2 linked regions of the Massilia sp. METH4 genome follow. The protein of the gene in region 1 interacts with the protein of each later gene in a pairwise test. Links are inferred from orthologs where the notes say so. Each region holds a gene or a part of one and is shown in the gene's direction. Other genes may lie near its edges.

Region 1 (11,394 bases):
ATGCGAAACGCTGGAACGGCTGTATCAGGCGTGCAGCTGGCGCAAGGTGGAGCTGTACCTGATCCCGGCCCTGCGCCAGGCGACCCAGCGCGCCGACCAGTTGCTCGATGAACTGTCGCGCCTGAACGCCCTGGCGCTCGACGTGGTGCGGCGCCTGAAGGATGGCGTGGAACAGCCGCAAGGCGAGGCACATGCCGCCGAGCACGTATCGTCGTTCTGCAATGCCGTCGACAGTTTTTGCACGGCCTTGCTGCAAAGGCTGGAAAAGGAAGAGCAGGAACTGTTCGCAATCGCCCGCAGCACTATCTGTGGCGAGGCCTGGTTCGCGATCGCCAACAAGCTGCTGGCGCACGACGCGCAAGTGGCCGAGGCGCGCCGCAATGGCGAGGAGGCCGACGTGATTTCGCTGGTGCCGCGGCTGGCGCCGCCGGCCGAACCGGTCGCCTCGATCGACATCCGCATGCCGGCCGTGCGGGCCCGCGCCCGCGCGCTGCCGCGCGCGGCGGGCGAGCCGCTCCAGCGCGCCGCGGGCGATTGACGGCCCGGCGTACCGGCAGCCCGGTGGTCTGGCGGTCTCGGCCGCAGGTCGCGACGCCGCTCGAAGCGGTGCTGCGCTATGATGGCGGTTTTGATCCATCCATAGCACATCATGTTTGAATTCCTCTTCAAGCGGCCCGGCGACAAGGGCACCGATCCGCAGGCCGCGCAGGGGCAGAACGCGGAGGGCGGCCGCGGCGACAAAGGTGGCGGCGCAAGCAGGGGCGCGGCTGGCGGGCAGGGCGGCCAGGGCGGCCAGGACGGCAAGGAAGCGCGCCGCGCCGAGCAGGCCGCGGCCGCCCGTGCGCTCGCGGGTAACGAAGCCGCTGCCGTCGAGCTGATCCTGCAGAGCGAGTTCGCGGATGTGCGGCTGGCCGCGGCCGAGCACGTGGTGTCACAGGCCGCGCTGGAACAGGTGCAGCAGGCCGTGCGCAATACGGACCGGCGCGTGGCCAAGCTGATGCAGGCCCGGCTTGACGCGATCCGCCACCGCCAGATGGAACAGCGCCAGGCCGAGGCCAGCATTTCCCAGGCCCAGCGCCTGCTGCAGGACGAGAAGCTGACGCCGAACCTGGTGGCCGACCTTGACCGCCTGTGGAAAGTGATCGATGCGCCGCCGGAACTGGCAGCCGAGTTCGACCGGCTACGCGCCGCGCTGAGCGCACGCCTCGAAGCGCAGGTGGACTTGCAGCGCGCCACGATCGACGCGCTGGCCGCGCTGCGCAAGCTGGCCGCCGCCCCGGGCGGCGAGGAAGCCGCGCAGGAACTGGAACGCCTGGCCGCCGAGCATGCCGCGCGGCTGGCGGCACCCGAACACGCGTCGCTGCCGCGGCACCTGCGCACGGATGTGGAAGCGGCGCTCGAGGCTGCCCGTGCCGCGCTCGTGCGCGCGGCACCCGTGGCCGAGCCGCCCGCTCCCGCTCCTGCTCCTGCCCCCGCGCCTGCCGCTGCGGGCGAGCCCCAGCCCGAGCAGGCGGCCGGCCAGGCCGATGGGCAGGAGGGCGTGGCGCATGACGAGCCCGCGACCGACGGGGCGAACGCGCCGGCGGTTGCCCCGCAGCGCCCGCCCAAGGAAAAGAAAATCACCCCGGCCGACCGCGAGGCGAACGAGCGCTTCATGGCGCTGGTCGACGCGATGGAAGCGGCATTGGCCCAGGGCCAGCTGCACGTGGCCGCCGAGCACGACAAGACGCTGAAGGAAAGCAAGACGGGCCGCCTGACGGCCCAGCAATCGGAACGCCTCGCGCACGTACGCGCCGAATTCAAGCGCCTGTCGGCCTGGGCCCGCTGGGGCGGCAATGTGTCGCGCGAGGAGCTGGTGCACGCCGTGGAAGAGCTGCCGGCGCAAAACCTGTCGATGAGCGAACTGGCCAAGAAGGTCAGCGCGATGCGCGAACGGTGGAAGGCGCTGGACAGCGTGTCCGGCGCGGCGCCGAAGAGCCTGTGGGAGAAATTCGATGCGGCCTGCACGGCCGCCTATGCGCCGGCCGCGGCGCACTTCCGCCACCTGGCCGATGAGCGCCATGCCAATGCCGCCAGGGCGCAGGCCCTGGTGGACGAGGTGAATGCGCTGATCGCCGATTCGCCGGCGGCCCGCGAGGATTGGCGCAGCCTGGCCTCCAGCTCGCAGCGCCTGCGCCAGGCGTGGAGCCGGCTGGGCACGATCGACCGCAAGGACAAGAAGCGGCTCGACACCGCCTTCGGCAAGGCGATGGAAACCCTGATGGCCCCGCTCGAGGAACAGCGCAAGATCGAGGTGGCGCGCCGCGAGCAGCTGATCGAGGAAGTCTACAAGCTCGATCCGGCCGACCGGCACACGGTGGACACGCTGCGCGGCCTGCAGGAAGCGTGGCAGGGCCATGCGAAGGCGCTGCCGCTGGAGCGGCGCCAGGAACAGGCGCTGTGGCAGAAATTCCGCGCCGCCTGCGACACGATCTTTGCCCGCCGCAAGGAGTCCGCCCATGCCGCCGACCACGAACGCAAGGCCCACCTGCATGCCCGCGAGGCGATCTGCGCCCAGCTCGAGAACTTCGCCTTCGAGGGTGACGACAAGGCGCGGCAGGCCGCGATCGTGAAGGCGCTGCGCGATGCCGCGAGCGCCTGGCATGCCACCGGCCCCGTGCCGCGTGCCGCCGAGCAGCGTATCGAGCAGCGCTATCGCGCCGCCGTCGCCGCCTTGCAGGGCGAGGCCGATGCGATCCGCAAGCGGGCCGGCGCCGCCCAGGCCAATGCACTGCGCGACAAGCTGCGCCTGGTGCAGGCGCTGGAAAACGCCGTGGCCGCGCCCGGCCCGGTCGACGAGCAGAACTGGAAAGGGCGCTGGGCGGCGTTGCCGCCGCTACCGCCCGACTACGAACGTTCGCTGCACGGCCGCTTCAACGCCGCCCTGCAGGCCGCCGCGGGCGATCCTGCCGTGCGCGCGGCCCATGCCGCCACGCTGGAAGCGAATCGTGCGCGCCTGCTGGCCGAAGTGCTGCGCCAGGAGATCGTGGCCGGTATCGACAGCGGCCCCGAGTTCGCGCGCGACCGGTTGAGGATGCAGGTCGAGGTGCTGCAGGATTCGCTGAAGTCCGGCCACAAGGCGGGCGGCGCGTCGCAGGCAGCGCAGTTCGCGCAGCTGTGCGCGCTGCCGGCGCTGCTGGACGACCGCACTGCCAGCCGGATCGAGGCGCTGTTCCGCCGTATCGGCGCGGAGGGCCGCTGATGGCGGATCCGCGCATGAACGCCTCGCGCGTCAAAGTGCAGCACGAGGATTTCGACCTGTCCGCGGAAGTGGCGCGGCTGCGCCACGACAACCCGAAAGTGGGCGCGGTCGTCACCTTCGTCGGCACCGTGCGCGACCTGAACGACGGCTCGCACGTGGCGGCGATGGAACTCGAGCATTATCCGGGCATGACGGAACAGTCGATCGACCGCATCATCGACACGGCCTGCGCGCGCTGGCCGATCCACGATGCGCTGGTGATCCACCGCGTGGGGCCGCTGTTGCCGCGCGACCAGATCGTGCTGGTGGCCGTGACGTCCGCCCACCGCGGCGATGCCTTCGCCGCGTGCGAATTCATCATCGACTATCTGAAGACCGAGGCGCCGTTCTGGAAGAAGGAAACCACGCCGGAAGGCGCGCGATGGGTCGACGCGCGGGTGTCGGATGACGAGGCGCTGGCGAAGTGGCAGTGAAGGCGGCAGTGAAGGCGGCAGTGAAGGCGCCAGTAAAGGCGGCAGTGAAGGCGAAATAAGCCTGCACCGGGTGTGACCCGGGGTTCTTGAAAATGCGCTCGCGCATCCGCACTTTATCGTTAGATAAAATTTGGAGCCAAGCGCCATGCGTCAAGACAAACTCACTACAAAACTTCAGGAAGCGCTCGCCGATGCCCAGAGCCTGGCCGTCGGCAACGACAACCCGTATATCGAACCGGTGCACCTGCTGACGGCCCTGCTGAACCAGGACGACAGCAGCACCCGCTCGCTGTTGCAGCGCGCCGGCGTCAATGTCGGCGGGCTGGCTGCCGCCTTGAAAGGCGCGATCGAGCGCCTGCCGAAGGTGTCCGGCACCGGCGGCAATGTGCAGGTCAGCCGCGAGTTCGTCAACATGCTCAACCTCGCCGACCGCGAAGCCCAGAAGCGCGGCGACCAGTTCGTCTCCAGCGAGATGGTGCTGCTGGCGCTGACGGACGATAAATCCGACGCCGGCCGGCTGGCCAAGGAAAACGGCCTGTCCCGCAAGGCGCTGGAAACGGCGATCGATGCGGTGCGCGGCGGCGGCAAGGTCGATTCGCAGGAAGCGGAAGGCCAGCGCGAGTCGCTGAAAAAATACACGCTGGACCTGACGGAACGGGCGCGCCAGGGCAAGCTCGACCCGGTGATCGGCCGCGACGACGAGATCCGCCGCGCGATCCAGGTGCTGCAGCGGCGCACCAAGAACAACCCCGTGCTGATCGGCGAACCCGGCGTGGGCAAGACCGCCATCGTCGAGGGCCTCGCCCAGCGCATCGTCAACAACGAGGTGCCCGACTCGCTGCGCGGCAAGCGCGTGCTGTCGCTCGACATGGCCGCGCTGCTGGCCGGCGCCAAGTACCGCGGCGAGTTCGAAGAGCGACTGAAGAGCGTGCTCAACGAGCTGGCCAAGGATGAAGGCCAGACGATCGTGTTCATCGACGAGCTGCACACGATGGTGGGCGCGGGCAAGGCCGAGGGCGCGATGGATGCGGGCAACATGCTCAAGCCCGCGCTGGCGCGCGGCGAGCTGCACTGCGTGGGCGCCACCACGCTGGACGAGTACCGCAAGTACATCGAGAAGGATGCCGCGCTGGAGCGCCGCTTCCAGAAGATCCTCGTCGACGAGCCGACCGTGGAAGCGACCATCGCGATCCTGCGTGGCCTGCAGGACAAGTACGAGCTGCACCACAAGGTGGAGATCACCGACCCGGCGATCATTGCCGCGGCCGAGCTGTCGCACCGTTATATCACCGACCGCTTCCTGCCCGACAAGGCGATCGACCTGATCGACGAGGCGGCGTCGAAGATCAAGATCGAGATCGATTCGAAACCCGAGGTGATGGACAAGCTGGAGCGCCGGCTGATCCAGCTGAAGATCGAGAAGGAAGCCGTCAAGCGCGAGAAGGACGAAGGCTCGCGCAAGCGGCTGGACCTGATCGACGAGGAAATCGCCAAGCTGCAGCGCGAGTACAACGACTATGAGGAAGTGCTGAAGGCCGAGAAGGCCAATGTGCAGGGCACCACGCACATCAAGGAAGAGATCGAGCGCATCCGCCAGGAGATGGAGGAAGCCACGCGCGCCTCGAACTGGCAGCGCGTCTCCGAACTGCAGTACGGCCGCCTGCCCGAGCTGGAAGCGCAGCTCAAGCAGGCCGAATCTTCCGGCACCGAGACGGGCAAGGACAAGCCGAAGCTGCTGCGCACCCAGGTGGGCGCCGAAGAGATCGCCGAAGTGGTGTCGCGCGCGACGGGCATTCCCGTGTCGCGCATGATGCAGGGCGAGCGCGACAAGCTGCTGCACATCGAGGAAAAGCTGCACGAGCGCGTGGTGGGGCAGGACGAGGCGATCAACGCCGTGGCCGATGCGATCCGCCGCTCGCGCGCCGGCCTGGCGGACCCGAACCGGCCCTACGGCTCGTTCATGTTCCTGGGCCCGACCGGTGTCGGCAAGACCGAGCTGTCGAAGGCGCTCGCCGCCTTCCTGTTCGATACGGAGGAATCGCTGATCCGCATCGACATGAGCGAGTTCATGGAGAAGCATTCGGTGGCCCGCCTGATCGGCGCGCCGCCGGGCTACGTGGGCTACGACGAGGGTGGCTACCTGACGGAAGCGGTGCGTCGCAAGCCATACAGCGTGATCCTGCTCGATGAAGTGGAAAAAGCCCACCACGACGTGTTCAACGTGCTGCTGCAGGTGCTGGACGACGGCCGCATGACGGACGGCCAGGGCCGCACCGTGGACTTCAAGAACACCGTGATCATCATGACCTCGAACCTGGGTTCGCAAAAGATCCAGTCGATGGACGATGCCGATCCGGCCGTGACGAAGCTGGCCGTGATGGCCGAGGTGCGCGGCCACTTCCGGCCGGAGTTCATCAACCGGATCGACGAGATCGTGGTGTTCCACGGCCTGGACGACAAGAACATCGGCGCGATCGCGAAGATCCAGCTGCAGATCCTCGAGCAGCGCCTGAAGCGCATGGAGATGGACTTGCAGGTCACCGACGCGGCGCTGCAGAAGATCGCCGAGGCGGGCTACGATCCGGTGTATGGCGCGCGGCCGCTGAAGCGCGCGATCCAGCAGCAGATCGAGAATCCGCTGTCGAAGCTGATCCTGGAAGGCCGCTTCGGTCCGAAGGACGCGATCCGCATCGACGCCCGCGACGGCGCCCTGGTGTTCGGCGCCGACGGCAAGGAGGCAGTCGTCAGGCTGTAGGCGGTCAAGCCGTGACCGGTGAAGCCGGCGCCGCGTCGAGGGATGCGGCGCCGGTTTTTTTTTGCAGCTTCCATTGGGCCAGCAGCCGGGTGGCGGCCAGCACGTCGGCCGTGCCGCGGCCCCCGGTATGGCGTTCCAGCACGAGTTCCAGCAGTGCCTGGCCGCCGGCGACGGCGCCGCGGCCGTACCATAGCCGCGCCAGGCTGGTGGCGGCGCGCAGTTCCCAGCCGGGGGCCCCCTGGTCGCGGGCGAGCAGCAGGGCGCTGCGGAACAGCCGCTCGGCATCGGTGCGCCCGGCCGCGCCCGCACCGGTCCCGGCCAGCAGCCGTTCGCCTTGCAGGCGGCGCAACTCGGGAGCGCACCAGCGCGCGCCGCCCCCGTCGGCGCGCAGCAGCAGCGCGTCGTCCAGGTAGCGCGGACTCAGCGTGGCGAGCGTTTCGCGGTGCGGGCCGGCCGCCGGCGCCTTGGCCAGCCAGTCGCCGGGCGCGTCCTCGACCACGCCGTGGCGGTACTGGCGCGCCAGCGATTCCCAGTGCGGGAAACGGCGCGACGCATCCTCCAGTTCGGCCAGTGCCGCCACCGCCGTGGGCCGGTCGCCGCACCACCACGCGATCGGAAACATGGCGAACGCCAGAATGTGGCACAGCGGTGCGGGGCCGACCGCGCGGGCGCGCAGCACGCCGTTGCGGGCCAGGCGCAGCGCTTCGTCCGGCTGGCCGAGCAGCCAGCGGGCGCGCGCCAGCACGCCGCTCGCGGCAACGTTTTCATCGGTATGCAAGGCAGTGCGCCGTTGCGTGCACACGGACGGCACCGTGCCGTTCTGGACGGCGCGCGCCAGCGGCGCGGCTTGCGCATGGTTGCCGGAAAGGTGGAGGGCGAGGGCCGCGAAGCGGTCGTGGATCAGTTGCGCGGGGCGTGAGTTGGCGGTGCGAATGCCGTCCTGGAAGCGCTGCGCCAGCGCCACCGCGGCCGGGTAGTCGCCGGCCAGCACGTGCTCGAGCATGAGGCCGGAAAACGCGTCGGCCAGCCGGTCGGTGTCGCCGCTGTTTTCAGCCAGGGCGTAGCCGCCCGCATAGGCGGCCTGGCCGGCGCCGGGGCCCTGCAGATAGACGCTGACGGTGCCCAGCGCCGTGTGCAGGGCCGCCTGCCGGGCCGGCGCGCCGCCGCATCGCACCGCCCGCTCCAGCCAGCCGCGCAGTTCGGGCAGTGCCTCCGCGTGCCACCACAGGGGCAAGGCGGTCGCGAGCAGCGCGGCGGCGCCCGGGGCATCGCCCCGCGGGCCGAAGCCCCAGGCGAGGGCGGCGCGCACGTCCGGCAGGTAACGTTGCGCGCTGTCGGCGCCGGATACCAGCGCCGCGCAATCGGCGGCGAAGCGGGCGTGGGCGGCATCGTCGGGCGGCAGCAGGGAGCGCGCATATGTGCGCACGCTGTCGTACAGCAGGTACTCGGGCGGATTGGCCGGCTCGTGCGTGGCGAGCAGCGACTTGGCGGCGAGCGTGGCGAGGGCGTCTTCGACGTCGGCGGCACCAACGGTTTCGCCAGCCGCCACCCGTACGGCACGCGCCAGCGTAAACGAACCGGGGAACACGGCCACGCGGCCGAGGACCGTGCGCTCCATGGCCGTCAGGGAATCGATGCTCCATTCGAGCGCGGCGCGCAGCGAGCGGTGGCGGGGCGGCGCCGTGCGGCGGCCACCCTTGAGCAGGTGCAGGCGCTCGTCGAGGCGCTCGACCAGCTCGTGCGGCTGGAACAGGGCGAGCCGCGCGGCGGCCAGCTCGATGGCCAGCGGCACGCCGTCGAGGCGCCGGCACAGTTCGGCCACCGCGGTGGCATCCGCGTCGTCCAGCGTGTACCCGTCCCGGGCGGCGGCGGCGCGGGCGGCGAACAGGGCCACGGCGGGGTAGGCCAGCGCGGCCGCCGCCGTGTGGCTGCCCGCGGGCGGGCAGGCAAGGGGCTCCACGCGCTGGACCCGTTCGCCCGCCGCGCGCAACGCCTCGCGGCAGGTCGCCACGATGGTGATGCCGGGCACCGCGCCCAGCAGGCGCTCGGCCAGCGCGGCGACCGCGGCCACCACGCGGTCGCAATTGTCGAGCAGCAGGAGCACGGGCCGCTCGCGCATGTGCGCGACCAGCGGCGAGGCGGGGTCGACGCCCGGCGGCAGGCCCATCGCGGCAACCAGCGCCACGCACGGATCGGCCGCCTCGGCCAGGTCGGTGCTCCAGGTGCGGAACGTCGCGCCGAGGTGGCGGGCGATCGCGTGCGCCAGCGTGCTCTTGCCGACGCCGCCCGTGCCCGTCAGCGTGAGCAGGCGGTGCTGCTGCGCCAGCGTGGCCAGTGCGGCGACGGCCTGCCCGGCAGCGCGGCCATCGGCGTTCCCGTGCGGCTCAACGGCGGGAACGTGCCATTGGAGCGGGGCAATGAGTGCGTATCCTTCGCCCGCCACGCTGCCGATGTAGCGACGCGCCGGCGTCTCGCCCAGCGCCTTGCGCAATGCCACGATGTGCACGCGCAGATTCGCTTCCTCGACGATGGTGTCGGGCCAGGCACGCGAGATGAGGTCGGCTTTTGCGACCGTGGCGCCGGCGCGTTCGGCGAGCACGGCCAGGATGTCGAACGCGCGCGAGCCCAGTTTCAGCTGCCGGCCATCCCGCAGCAGCACGCGCTGCGCCGGATAGAGGCGAAAGGGCCCGAACGACGCATGCGCAACGGACGACTCGGGGGCTGGGAGTGTCATGGGCATCTTCGTTGGTCGACGGCACCATGCCGCCAGGCACCCATGATAAGTGACTTTCTTTACACCCGCCTGACAACCGATCGGAAACATTTCCTGGAACCCCTGCTGCGCCCCCGGTTTCAGGAAATGTGTATCAGGGTTCGCCGAAGTCCTCGATTTCGTAGCGGTCGAGGAAACGGTCGGGGGTGCCGGCCAGGTGGCGCCTGACGTGGGCGCCCAGCGACTGGCGGGCGGTGTTCCGCTGCCACATCGGGTAGCGCCCCGAGAGGCGGTAGCCGTCCAGGTAGCGGATTTCGAATTCGCATTCCTTGCAGTCGCGCGCGGCCGCCCAGGCCTTCAGCAGCTTGTCGGCGGCGACGAAGGAGCCCAGTACCGCGGTGCTGTGTTCGGCCTTGCGCATGCGGATTTGTGCCACGCCGACCTTTTCGGCGCGGGGGAGAGAGGGATGGATCATCATCGGCTCCTTGTCGCGGAGGGCATGCGGCTCATGCGGCATGCGGTGCGTTGGCATGATGGAACACGGGGCGGCGGAAGCGGCCGATCGCGTCGAGCGCCGCAGCCCTTGTAGGCCGCAGCGCGGTGCCGAAGCGGTTGACGTGGATGTGTCGGGCGGCAAGCTCCAGCACCGGCAGCAGCGCGGTTGCCAGCGCGGCGTCGCCGGGAGCAAGGTGCACGCTGGCGCACGAGAGGGGGCCCAGTGCCCAGGCCAGCGCCAGCAGTTCGGCGCCATCGCCGCAGCGCACCAGCAGAGCGCCCCGGCGCGCGCCGGCCAGTTGCGGATTGGCGACCAGCGCCGCCGCCGGCACTTCCGCGAAGGGCACGGCCGCGCCACGCGATGCATCGTCGAGGACCTGCGCGCCGCTGCCAGCCGGCGGCGCCAGGCCGGCCGGACCGCCGGCGCACAGGGCGCCCCCGCTCGCCAGCGTGTCGACGATGGTTTCGCGCAGGTCGATGAAGCCGTCGCCATCGATCGCCACCACCACCGGGCAGGCGCCCGGCTGGGCGAGCAATTGCTGGCCCAGGTACTCGGCGCGGCCATTCAGGGCGCCCGGCAGCACGAAGGCGGTTTCGCTGCCGTCCAGTTCCGCCACCGCCGGCAGCAGGCGGGGAACGGGCCTGGCGCCGGCGCGGCAGATGACGGCGCGCACCGCGCAGCGGGCCAGCAGGGCGTCATCGTCCGCCGCCAGTTCGAACAGCGTGCCGGGCAGGCACGCGGCGCCTGCCGCGGCCGCGATCAATCCGGCCAGTTCGCTGCAGCTGGGTGCCGGCACGGCGCGCGCCAGCACCGGGCAGCCTGCCGCCAGAGCAGCCATCGCATACATGCCGGCCAGGCCGTACGCGCTGCCGTGGGCTCCCACCGCCGCGACAGGCCCGACAGGGACGGTGCGCTGCGGCTCGTCCATGGTCTCGGCGCGCAGCGCCGCCGCCAGCGCCTCCAGCCAGCGGCGCAGCATGTCGTGCTGGCGTAGCGCGACGGCGGGCGCCACGCCGGCATCGAGCGCGGCCTGACGGGGCAGCCGGTGCCGCACGCCATCGAGGCCCGCGCCAACGCCGTCGAGCAGGCAGGCGCGCTGCTCGGCGCCGGCCAGCGCGAACGGCAGCGCCACCGCGGCGGTCCGGTCGGGCAAGTACATCGGAATCCCCCTGTCTGGTAGTGAGTGTTAACAGTGGCAGATGATCGTGGCAGATGATCGTGGCAGATGATCGAGGAAGCGCTGATTCGTTCATGGCCGCGGTCTCGGCCCTGAAAGAACGCGCCCAGCTGCGTCTCGAATGCGCCGCCATGCCCCGGCATGACAGGGCATTTACGTCTTGCTGGACACGTTTTTCCGAACTGATCTCATCGACCGGCAATAAATCAGCGCTTCCTTAACGCCAAGTGACCGTTACGTTAAAATTTGCCGTGCCGGAAATCAATCCGGCTTTCGAGGTAAGGAAACATGGACCGACAGCAGTGGCGGCCTGCAATGGACGAGGTGGCATTCGGCGCATTCCGCCTGGTGCCGCACGAGCGCGCGCTGTACCGGGACGGCCTGCCGGTGCGTCTCTCCGGCCGCGCCTTCGACCTGCTGCTTGCGCTCGTGGAGCGCGCCGGCACGGTGGTCTCGAAGGATGAGCTGATCGCGCGCATCTGGCCCCACGCGGCCGTCGAGGAAGGCAATCTGCGCGTTCATGTAAACGCCTTGCGCAA
Region 2 (11,074 bases), 3.4 Mb from region 1 along the record:
CCCCTCCAAGCATCAGCGGGGCAAGCACTGCCGCATCCAATGCGACCAACCACGGAGGGGAATCATGGAGGGGAATATGGGAGAACAGGAAATCAGAAGCCGCCTCAACAGCATTAGGCTCGCCGTTGCCCAGGCCGCCCAGGCGCTGTCCGCAGAGCGCGTGCTGCCGGGCGAACTGCGCGATTACATCCAGAAGCTGGACCGGCAATCGGACCGCATCACGGAAATCCTGGCGCTGCGCGATCCCGCGCGTATCGCCCGGCTGATCGACGACATGGAACTCCTGGGCGCGCGCGCGCTGCGCGTATGCAGCAGCGGCCTGCCACTGTCGGGCCAGATGAAATCGGCGGTCAACAATATGCACAGCGAATTGGTCGAGTTCAAGCAACACCTGCACTGAGTTGGGGCGACGGCGCCGGGGCCCGCTGTGTGTCTTCCACGGGCCAGCGCCGCGGCCAACCCCGAGCCGCGACCGCAACCGGCGCCTTACAGGGCCGCTTCGAACGTGAAGCGGCCTTTTTTTGCCCGTTTTTCGGTGCCAGGGGCTGCCGCATGGTAGTGTGCACCCATGTGGCCCTATCCAACCATGATCGCGCACCGCGGCGGCGGCACGACCGCCCCGGAAAACACCATCGCCGCGCTGGACGCCGGCCTGCGTCACGGCTACCGCGCCGTCGAGTTCGACGTGATGCTGTCGCGCGACGGCATCGGCGTCGTCATGCACGACCCCGACTTCGGCCGCACGGTACCGGGCCCCGGCACCGTGGCCGGCCTGGACGCCGCCGATATTGCCAGGCTCGACGCCGGCAGCTGGTTCGGCCCGGAGTACGCGGGCGAGCCCGTGCCGCTGTTCGTGCCGTTCGCCGAGTACTGCAAGGCCCACGGTATCTGGATGAACGTGGAAATCAAGCCGGCGCCCGGCCACGACGAAGCCACCGGCCGCCACGTGGCCGACACCGTGCGCCAGCTGTTCCCGCAGGAGAGCGACGCGGCGCGGCTGCCGCTGCTGTCGTCGTTCAGCGCCACCGCGCTGCGTGCCGCCCGCGCGGCCGCGCCGGAACTGCCGCGCGCGATCGCCTTCGAAGGCTTGCCGGCCGACTGGGAAGGGCAGGCGCGCGAGCTGGGCGTGCTGTCGGTGCACGTCGACCACAGGCAACTGGCGCCCGGGCAGGCGCGGGCCGTGAAATCGGCCGGCTTCGGCCTGTTCTGCTACACCGTCAACGACCCGGAACGCGCGCGCACCCTGCTGGGGTGGGGCGTCGACGCGATCTGCACCGACCGGATCGACCTGATTTCGGCCGATTTCCGCTGAAACTGCCGAATCCGGCGGCCATCCTGCCGGAAATACATTCACGTATAATCAGCGTTTCGCATACAGCCAGGGCGCGCGCGCCCGCCTTCAGCCTGCATTTAGCCTATCGACATGAAATCAACCGAAATCCGCGAGAAGTTCCTCAAATTCTTCGAGTCCAAGGGTCACACGATCGTCCGTTCCAGCCCGCTAGTACCGGGCAACGATCCGACCATGCTGCTGACGAACTCGGGCATGGTGCAGTTCAAGGACGTGTTCCTGGGCCTGGATACGCGCCCCTACTCGCGCGCCACCACCGTGCAGCGCTGCGTGCGCGCCGGCGGCAAGCACAACGACCTGGAAAACGTGGGCTACACGGCGCGCCACCACACGTTCTTCGAGATGCTGGGTAACTTCAGCTTCGGCGATTACTTCAAGCGCGACGCGATCGCCTATGCGTGGGAACTGCTGACCCGCGTGTACATGCTGCCGGCCGAGAAGCTGACCGTCACCGTCTACCAGGAAGACGACGAAGCCTACGACATCTGGGCGAACGAGATCGGCGTGCCGAAGGAGCGCATCATCCGCATCGGCGACAACAAGGGTGCCCGCTACGCGTCGGACAACTTCTGGCAGATGGCCGACACCGGCCCGTGCGGCCCGTGCACGGAGATCTTCTACGACCACGGCCCGGAAATCTGGGGCGGCCCCCCGGGTTCGGCCGAGGAAGACGGCGACCGCTTCATCGAGATCTGGAACCTGGTGTTCATGCAGTTCAACCGCGATGAAGCCGGCAACATGACGAAGCTGCCCAAGCCCTGCGTCGATACCGGCATGGGCATGGAACGCCTGGCCGCCGTGCTGCAGCACGTGCACAGCAATTACGAGATCGACCTGTTCCAGAACCTGATCAAGGCCGCCGCCCGCGAAACGCACACGGAAGACCTGGAAAGCAAGTCGCTGCGCGTGATCGCCGACCATATCCGCGCCGCCTCCTTCCTGATCGTCGACGGCATCATCCCGAGCTCGGAAGGCCACGGCTACGTCCTGCGCCGCATCATCCGCCGCGCGCTGCGCCACGGCCACAAGCTGGGGCAGACGAAACCGTTCTTCTACAAGCTGGCCGCCGACCTGGACAAGGAAATGGGCGCCGCCTATCCGGAACTGACCGAGAAGCTGGCCTATGTGCAGCAGGTGCTGAAGACGGAAGAAGAGCGCTTCGGCGAAACGCTGGAAAACGGCATGAAGATCCTGGAAGCGCAGCTGGTCAAGGACCCGCACAAGCTCGATGGCGCCACCGCGTTCACGCTGTACGACACCTACGGCTTCCCGCTGGACCTGACGGCCGACATCTGCCGCGAGCGCGGCGTGACGCTGGACGAGGAAGGCTTCGCCGCGGCGATGGAAAACCAGAAGCGCACCGCGCGCGCGGCCGGCAAGTTCAAGATGGCCGCCAACGTGGAATACACGGGCGCGAAGACGAGCTTCGTGGGCTACGAGCAACTGGTCTTCGATTCGACCGTGATCGCCCTGTATTCGAACGGCGCGCCGGTGCAGGAACTGAAGGCCGGCGAGGCCGGCATCGTGGTGCTGGACACCACGCCGTTCTACGCCGAATCCGGCGGCCAGGTGGGCGACCAGGGCATCATCCAGAGCACCAGCGCGAAATTCACGGTCGACGACACGCTGAAGATCCAGGCCGACGTGTTCGGCCAGCACGGCGTGCTGGAAAACGGCTCGCTGAAAGTGGGCGACAAAGTGTCCGCCCAGGTCGATACGGTGAAGCGCGCACGCACGATCCGCAACCACTCGGCCACGCACCTGATGCACAAGGCGCTGCGTGAAGTGCTGGGTTCGCACGTGCAGCAGAAAGGCTCGCTGGTCGATGCGGACAAGACCCGCTTCGACTTCAGCCACAATGCGCCGTTGACCGCCGAGCAGATCGCCAGGGTCGAAGCGCTCGTCAATGCCGAGATCCTGGAAAACCATCCGACCAAGGCGCAGCACATGTCGTTCGATGACGCCGTCAAGCATGGCGCGATGGCGCTGTTCGGCGAGAAGTACGGCGACGAAGTGCGCGTGCTGGACATCGGCTCGTCGAAGGAACTGTGCGGCGGCGTGCACGTGCAGCGCACCGGCGACATCGGCCTGTTCAAGATCGTTTCCGAAGGCGGCGTGGCGGCCGGTATTCGCCGCGTGGAAGCCGTGACGGGCGAGGGCGCGCTGGCGCTGGTGCAGGCGATGAACCGCCGCCTGAACGAGGCAGCCGCCGCGCTGAAGGCCACGCCGGAAGAACTGACCAGCCGCATCGGCCAGGTGCAGGACCAGGTGAAAGCGCTGGAGAAGGAATTGAACGCGCTGAAGTCGAAGCTGGCTTCCGGCCAGGGCGACGAACTGGCCACGAAGGCGATCGACATCAAGGGCATCAAGGTGCTGGCCGCCACGCTGGAAGGCGCCGACGTGACCGCGCTGCGTGAAACGATGGACAAGCTGAAGGACAAGCTGAAGACGGCGGCAATCGTGCTGGCATCGGTGAACGGCGACAAGGTCAGCCTGATCGCCGGCGTCACGGCCGATTCGATCGGCAAGGTGAAAGCCGGCGAGCTGGTGAACTTCGTTGCCCAGCAGGTGGGCGGCAAGGGCGGCGGCCGGCCGGACATGGCGCAGGCCGGCGGCACGAACCCGGCGGCACTGCCGGATGCCCTGGCAGGCGTGCAGGGCTGGGTCGAGCAACGCGTGTAAGCGCTTTTGCTTGCCGGACAGGGCGGCGCGAGCCGCCCTTTTTTTCTGCCACGTTCGCATAAAGAGCCCGCGCCGCGTCAACTGGACGCAATGCGCTGCCGTTATCGGTTGGATTGCCCGGTGACTGGAAGTCGACGGCAAGGTTGGTCCTGCCGGGCTTGCAATGCTCAACCTGGCGCAAGTTCGCGGACGTCGATGACGCAGTGCGGAAGAATCGGTTTTGGGTCTATACTGCGGTTTCTGGCCGTTGTCTCCAGCGGCCATTTACTTTTTTGAATCTCTCGTTGCAAAACTGCAACGACTCGCGAACTCTTTTGGTGCACCGCGTCAAGGCGCACTTTTTGGAGTAGACTGTCATGACTCAGCACAATATTTGGTGAGAATCTTGATGAGCGATACTTTACTCGATACCGAAATCATGGAATTTCATAAGGAAATCGATGCGCGCGGCCTGAACTGCCCGCTGCCGATCCTGAAGGCGAAGAAGGCACTGGCCGAACTGGAGAGCGGCCAGGTGTTGCGCATCGTGGCGACCGATCCCGGTTCCGTGCGCGACTTCCAGGCATTCGCCAAGCAGACCGGCAACCCGCTGTTGTCGCACGTCCAGCAGGGCGCCGAGTTTACGTTCCTGATGCAGCGTAAATAAGTCAGCCAACCACTCAAAACATCCCATCGCACCACAGGCGCCTTCATCGGCGAACAAGGGGACAGTTTCCTGGCAGCAGGACTGTCCCCTTGTTTTTTCCCACCCACCGTATTTTCCGCACCCGTCCAGCCGATTCCGCGAACAATCTTCTTTTTAGAGGCGGCCTTCTAACCTGAAATCGTACGGTCGTGCTTTAATTCCGTGCCGGCCTAGAAAAACTTTTATAATCTAGCCCATTTCACTCTCATTTTTTCCCAAAGGCATCCCATGAAAGTCCTGGTACCTGTCAAGCGCGTGGTCGACTACAACGTCAAGGTGCGCGTGAAGTCCGACGGCACTGGCGTCGATATCGCCAACGTCAAAATGTCGATGAACCCGTTCGACGAGATCGCCCTGGAAGAAGCCACGCGCCTGAAGGAAGCGGGCAAGGTGACCGAGATCGTGGCGGTGTCGGCCGGTGTGGCGCAGTGCCAGGAAACGCTGCGCACGGGCATGGCGATCGGCGCCGACCGCGGCGTGCTGATCGAGACCGGTGCCGAACTGGAGCCGCTGGCCGTGGCCAAGCTGCTCAAGGCGCTGGCCGACAAGGAGCAGCCGCAGCTGATCATCCTGGGCAAGCAGGCGATCGACGACGATTCGAACCAGACGGGCCAGATGCTGGCCGCGCTGCTGGGCTGGCCGCAAGCCACCTTCGCTTCGAAGGTCGTGCTGGAAGACGGCAAGGTCACCGTGACCCGTGAAGTGGACGGCGGCCTGGAAACCCTGTCGCTCACGCTGCCGGCGATCGTCACCACCGACCTGCGCCTGAACGAGCCGCGCTACGTGACGCTGCCGAACATCATGAAGGCGAAGAAGAAGCCGCTGGAAACGATCAAGCCGGAGGACCTGGGCGTGGACGTGACGCCGCGCCTGAAGACGCTGAAAGTGGCCGAGCCGGCCAAGCGCTCCGCCGGCGTGAAAGTGCCGGACGTTGCCACGCTGGTGTCGAAGCTGCGCACCGAAGCCAAAGTCATCTGAATAACTCGCGGCGCGTGAGGCACCGGGGCCTGCCGTATCGGCGGACCGCCCCGCACGGGGACTGACCCCAGCCTTTTCGCAGCGCCGCCACAGCAAGGGAAAAATCATGGTCGCACTCGTCATCGCAGAACACGACAACGCCAGCCTGAAAGGCAGCACCCACCATACCGTTACCGCCGCGGCGCAAGCCGGCGGTGAAGTCCACGTCCTGGTCGCCGGCGCGAATGCCTCGGCTGCCGCCCAGCAGGCCGCGCAGATTGCCGGCGTCACGAAAGTGCTGCTGGCCGACGCGCCGCACTTCGCCGAAGGCCTGGCCGAAAACGTGGCCGAGCAGATCCTGGCTGTCGCAGGCAGCTATTCGCACATCCTGGCCCCGGCTACCGCCTATGGCAAGAACATCCTGCCGCGCGTGGCCGCCAAGCTGGACGTGGCGCAGATCTCCGAGATCACCAAGGTCGATTCGCCGGACACGTTCGAACGCCCGATCTACGCCGGCAACGCGATCGCCACCGTGCAATCGTCGGACAAGGTGAAAGTGATCACCGTCCGCACCACCGGCTTCGACTCCGCCGCATCGACCGGCGGTTCGGCCGCCGTGGAAAACGTGACGGCCGTGGCCGATTCCGGCAAGTCGAGCTTCGTGGGCCGTGAAGTCGCGAAGTCGGACCGTCCGGAACTGACCGCTGCCAAGATCATCGTGTCCGGCGGCCGCGGCATCGGCTCGGCCGACAACTTCAAGATCCTCGAACCGCTGGCGGACAAGCTGAACGCCGCCATGGGTGCCTCGCGCGCCGCCGTCGACGCGGGCTACGTTCCGAACGACTGGCAGGTGGGCCAGACCGGCAAGATCGTCGCGCCTTCGCTGTACATCGCCGTCGGCATCTCCGGCGCGATCCAGCACCTGGCCGGCATGAAGGATTCGAAGACCATCGTGGCCATCAACAAGGATCCGGAAGCGCCGATCTTCTCGGTGGCCGACTACGGCATCGTGGGCGATCTGTTCGAGATCGTTCCGGCACTGGTCAAAGAACTGGGCTGATCCTCACCAGGGACCTGACTCACAACGAGCCACGCTGGCCAGGCACCACAGCCCGGCCACCGTGGCCTGGGCACCTTGAAAACCGTCGCGAGCGGCGGCAGTTCCGGCCGAGAAGCGCAGCCGTACAGCCGTACGGCGAGCATCGCAGGCCGGAAATGCAACGCGCAGCAGGTTTTTCGAGGTGCCCATTTTTTTTGGAGACGACAATGAGCTATACCGCCCCGATCAAAGACATGCTGTTCGTGATGAACGAGCTGGCCAACCTCGACGCCGTGAGCGCGCTGCCCGGCTGCGAGGATGCCACGCGCGAAACGGCCGAAGCCGTGCTGGAGGAGAACGCAAAGTTCGTCAGCGGCGTGATCGACCCGCTGAACCACGCCGGCGACAAGGAGCCGAGCTTCTGGCACGACGGTGAAGTGACGACGACGAAGGGCTTCAAGGAAGCCTTCCGCCAGTTCGCCGACGCCGGCTGGCAGGGCCTGCAGCATCCGCAGGACTTCGGCGGCCAGGGCTTGCCCAAGCTGGTGGGCACGCCGTGCGTGGAAATGCTGCACGGGGCGAACCTGTCGTTCGCGCTGGTGGCGCTGCTGTCCGACGGGGCGATCGAGGCGCTGATGACGGCCGGCAGCGATGAGCAGAAGGCCACGTACCTGGAGCCGCTCGTCACCGGCAAGTGGACCGGCACGATGAATCTCACCGAGCCGCAGGCCGGCTCCGACCTTGCCGCCGTGCGCACGCGCGCCGAGCCGCAGGGCGATGGCACCTATAAAATCTTCGGTACCAAGATCTTCATCACGTACGGCGAGCACGATATGACGGAAAACATCGTGCACCTCGTGCTGGCGCGCACGCCGGACGCGCCGCCGGGCGTGAAGGGCATCTCGCTGTTCATCGTGCCGAAGTTCATGGTCAATGCCGACGGATCGCTGGGCGCGCGCAACGACGTGCATTGCGTCTCCATCGAGCACAAGCTGGGCATCAAGGCCAGCCCGACCGCGGTGCTGCAATTCGGCGACCATGGCGGGGCGATCGGCACGCTGGTGGGCGAGGAAAACCGCGGCCTGGAGTACATGTTCATCATGATGAACGCGGCGCGTTTCGGCGTGGGCATGCAGGGCATCGGCCTGGCCGAGAACGCGTACCAGAAGGCCGTTGCTTTTGCCCGCGAGCGCGTGCAGTCGCGCGACCTGGCCGGCTCCTCCGGCCCGGTGGCGATCATTCACCATCCGGACGTGCGGCGCATGCTGATGTCGATGCGCGCCCAGACCGAGGCGGCGCGCGCGCTGGCCTACGTGGGCGCGGGCTTCCATGATATCGCCCACCACCACGAGGACGAGGAAACGCGCGCCGCCCACCAGGCCGTGTACGAGTACCTGGTCCCCGTGATCAAGGGCTGGTCGACGGAGATGAGCGAGAACGTGGCGCGCGACGGCGTGCAGGTACACGGCGGCATGGGCTTCATCGAGGAGACGGGCGCCGCGCAGCACTACCGCGACGCGAAGATCCTCACGATCTACGAAGGCACCACGGCGATCCAGGCCAACGACCTGGTGGGCCGCAAGACGCTGCGCGACGGCGGTAAAGTGGCCAAGCACCTCGTCGCGCAGGTGCGCGCGACGGGCACGCAGCTGGGCGAACTGGAAGGATCGGACTTCGCCGCCGATTTTGCGTCGATGCGTGCGCGCCTGGAGCAGGGCGCCGCCGACCTGGAAGCGGTGGTCGACTTCGTGCTGGCCAATGCGAAGAGCGACGTGAAAGCCGTCTTTGCCGGCAGCGTGCCGTACCTGAAGCTGGCCGGCATCGTGCTGGGCGGCTGGCAGATGGCGCGCGCCGCGCTGGTCGCGCAGCAGAAGCTGGCGGCCGGTGAAGGCGATGCCGCCTTCTATAAGGCAAAGATCGTCACCGCGCGCTTCTTTGCCGACCACTTCCTCGCGCAATCGGCGGCGATGCGCTCCGCCATCGTGGAAGGCCACGCCGGCGTGCTGGCGCTGCCGGAAGAGCTGTTCTGAGCTGCCTCAGCCAGATCGCCGGGAAGGGAGCGCTGCCGGGCCCGTAGGAGACGCGCCCGGCGGTTCACTTCCTGATATTCTTACGGGAAATTGGCAAAAGGATATCCCGTATGAACTTGAGGAGGACCATGGTCTCGGCCGTGCTGGCCGTGCTGGCATGCAACGCTGCAGCGGCCGACAATGACTGCCCGGACTGCTTTCCAAAGCGCTGGATCTATTACGGCGGCAATGTCACCACGCCCGGCAATTTTTCCACCCTGAAGAAACTGATCGCCGACGCGGCGGCCAATGGCTACAACGGCATCGCGCTCAATGCCGGCGGCGACGCCGGCTATCACGTGCTGCTGAAAGGCGACTCGGGCAAGGCGGCGGCACTGCGCAGGAACCTGGCCGAGCTGATCGCGCTGGGCGTCGAGCACGGTGTGGAACTGATCCCGGTGGGCGGGAGTCCGGCCGTGCCCGTCACCGTCGATCCGAACCTCGTCGAGGCCTTGCCGGCGACCACGCCATTCACGGTGCGGAACAAGGTGGCCACCGCCAGCGATGCGAACCTGGTCGAGAACGGCGATTTCGCCAGCGATGCCGGCTGGCACCGCGATAACGCCTGGGTGAAATTCGACCCCAACAACGACCATGGCGGCGGCTCCGGATCGATGAAAATGTCGCCGGCCGCCAGTGGCCCACATCGCAATGCACGCCTGTACCGCAGGTTCGACCTTGCTCCGCACAAGGCTTACCGGGTAACGTTCTGGCTCAAGGCCAGCGCCGGCTATCCCACGTCGAAGCTGACTGCCCAGATCCTGGGCGAGGACAGCGGCCAGCCCGTCTATCGCAACATGACATCCCGCCTGGGCTGGGGAACCAGGCCGGACGGCAGCTGGAACGAGGCGGGCAATTCCGACCGGTCGATGTTCGCTCCCGGCCAGGGCTGGAAAAAATACGAGCTCGACTTCAATACCGGCAATTATTCGTGGGTGATGTTCTACCTGGCCAACCAGTCGGGCGGCGATCCCTCGACGGCGGTGTGGGTAGACGACATCGCGCTGCGCGAGATCGGCCTGGCCCATCCGGTGCGGCGCGCGTCGCTGCCGCTCGTGGTGAAAGGGCGGGACGGTACCGTGTACCGCGAGGGCGCCGATTACACGGTCGGCGTGGAACAGCTGAAGATTCCCGGCGGCAGCCGCATCCGCGATGGCCAGGTGCTCGACGTGGCCTGGTACCAGTCGGCCGTGAACATGACGGTGCGCTTCGGGACCCCGGCCACCTCCTGTGTCGACGACTATTTCGACATCCAGAAGGCGTACTACGACGAGCTCAACAAGATTTTCGGCGGCAAGTTCTCCGGCGCGAAGACCGACCGCTACTTCATGTACTATGACGAGATCCGGGTCATGAACTGGGACCCGAGCTGCAAGCCGAAGCCGAAAACGGCCGGCGAATACCTGGCGCGCACGGTCAATGGCGTGGGCGCGCGGCTGACGGGCTATCGCCGGCCCGTCGAAAAGCTGGTGTGGAACGATATGTTCGATCCCACGATGAACGCGGTACCCCGCTACTGGCAGGTGAACGGCGACTTGAGCAAATCGTCGGTCCCGCTCGATTCGAGCTTCGTCATCGTCAATTGGGCTGGCGAAGGGCGGACGGGGGGCGCCGACGACGCCAATCGCCGCGTTTCGCTGAAGCGATTCGCCGAGCCCGGTCATCGGCAGGTAGTCGCCCTGTACTATGACAGCCTGAGCAGCGTGGACAACTGGCTGGGGGTGCTCGGCAAGCAGCCGCCGCGCGGCCTGGATGGCATCATGTACACGAGCTGGACCGACAACTACAGCGGCTATGCCCATCTGGCCGACACGGCCGACAAGATCCGGTCGCGGCTGCCCGGGCGGTGGCCGGCCAAGCAGCGCTGACCCTGGCGGCCCGGGCGAAGGAGAAGAACCATGGAACTGTCGACACTGCTGCTGTTCATCCCCGCCTGCTTTGCCCTCAACCTGGCGCCGGGGCCCAACAACCTGCTATCGGTCAGCAATGCGACGCGCTACGGGTTTAGGGCGTCCTGTGCCGCCGGGCTGGGCCGGCTGCTCGCCTTCGTCGGCATGATCGCGCTGGCGGCGAGCGGGCTGGCCGTCGTGCTGCATGCGTCCGAGCTGCTGTTCCATGCGATCAAGATCACGGGGGCCTTGTACCTGTTCTGGCTGGCGTGGCAGCTGTGGCGGGCCGAGCCGGCGGTGGGGGAGGAGAAGGGTGATACGGGCGAGGCGGGCGTGCTGCGATTGGCACGCCAGGAATTCCTGGTGGCCGTCGGCAATCCGAAAGCGATCCTGATCTTCACG

What was found.
Region 2: the proteins of clpB (region 1) and V6Z91_RS14455 interact in binary tests that used the Escherichia coli proteins (3 or more experiments, as listed by UniProt). The link is inferred for Massilia sp. METH4 from one-to-one orthologs.

The regions. Positions count from the first base shown.
Region 1 is NZ_CP146614.1:6,643,003-6,654,396, reverse strand. The notes cover bases 3,469-6,669. They hold clpB (ATP-dependent chaperone ClpB), read left to right. Parts: upstream 3,469-3,859; coding sequence 3,860-6,469; downstream 6,470-6,669. Other genes in these bases: V6Z91_RS28835 (winged helix-turn-helix domain-containing protein), read right to left, coding at 6,474-6,669; moaE (molybdopterin synthase catalytic subunit MoaE), read left to right, coding at 3,469-3,714. Outside these bases: V6Z91_RS28855 (hypothetical protein), read left to right, coding at 1-538; V6Z91_RS28850 (DUF349 domain-containing protein), read left to right, coding at 650-3,241; more of moaE, read left to right, coding at 3,256-3,468; more of V6Z91_RS28835, read right to left, coding at 6,670-9,203; V6Z91_RS28830 (hypothetical protein), read right to left, coding at 9,337-9,660; V6Z91_RS28825 (hypothetical protein), read right to left, coding at 9,689-10,837; V6Z91_RS28820 (winged helix-turn-helix domain-containing protein), read left to right, coding at 11,144-11,394. UniProt on the Escherichia coli protein: Part of a stress-induced multi-chaperone system, it is involved in the recovery of the cell from heat-induced damage, in cooperation with DnaK, DnaJ and GrpE. Acts before DnaK, in the processing of protein aggregates.
Region 2 is NZ_CP146614.1:3,286,031-3,297,104, forward strand. Bases 3,185-6,065 are described here. They hold V6Z91_RS14455 (sulfurtransferase TusA family protein), read left to right. Parts: upstream 3,185-4,451; coding sequence 4,452-4,679; downstream 4,680-6,065. Other genes in these bases: alaS (alanine--tRNA ligase), read left to right, coding at 3,185-4,033; V6Z91_RS14460 (electron transfer flavoprotein subunit beta/FixA family protein), read left to right, coding at 4,947-5,696; V6Z91_RS14465 (electron transfer flavoprotein subunit alpha/FixB family protein), read left to right, coding at 5,803-6,065. Also shown: V6Z91_RS14440 (hypothetical protein), read left to right, coding at 77-400; ugpQ (glycerophosphodiester phosphodiesterase), read left to right, coding at 569-1,312; more of alaS, read left to right, coding at 1,424-3,184; more of V6Z91_RS14465, read left to right, coding at 6,066-6,735; V6Z91_RS14470 (acyl-CoA dehydrogenase), read left to right, coding at 6,942-8,744; V6Z91_RS14475 (hypothetical protein), read left to right, coding at 8,855-10,651; V6Z91_RS14480 (LysE family translocator), read left to right, coding at 10,682-11,074. UniProt on the Escherichia coli protein: Involved in thiosulfate metabolism.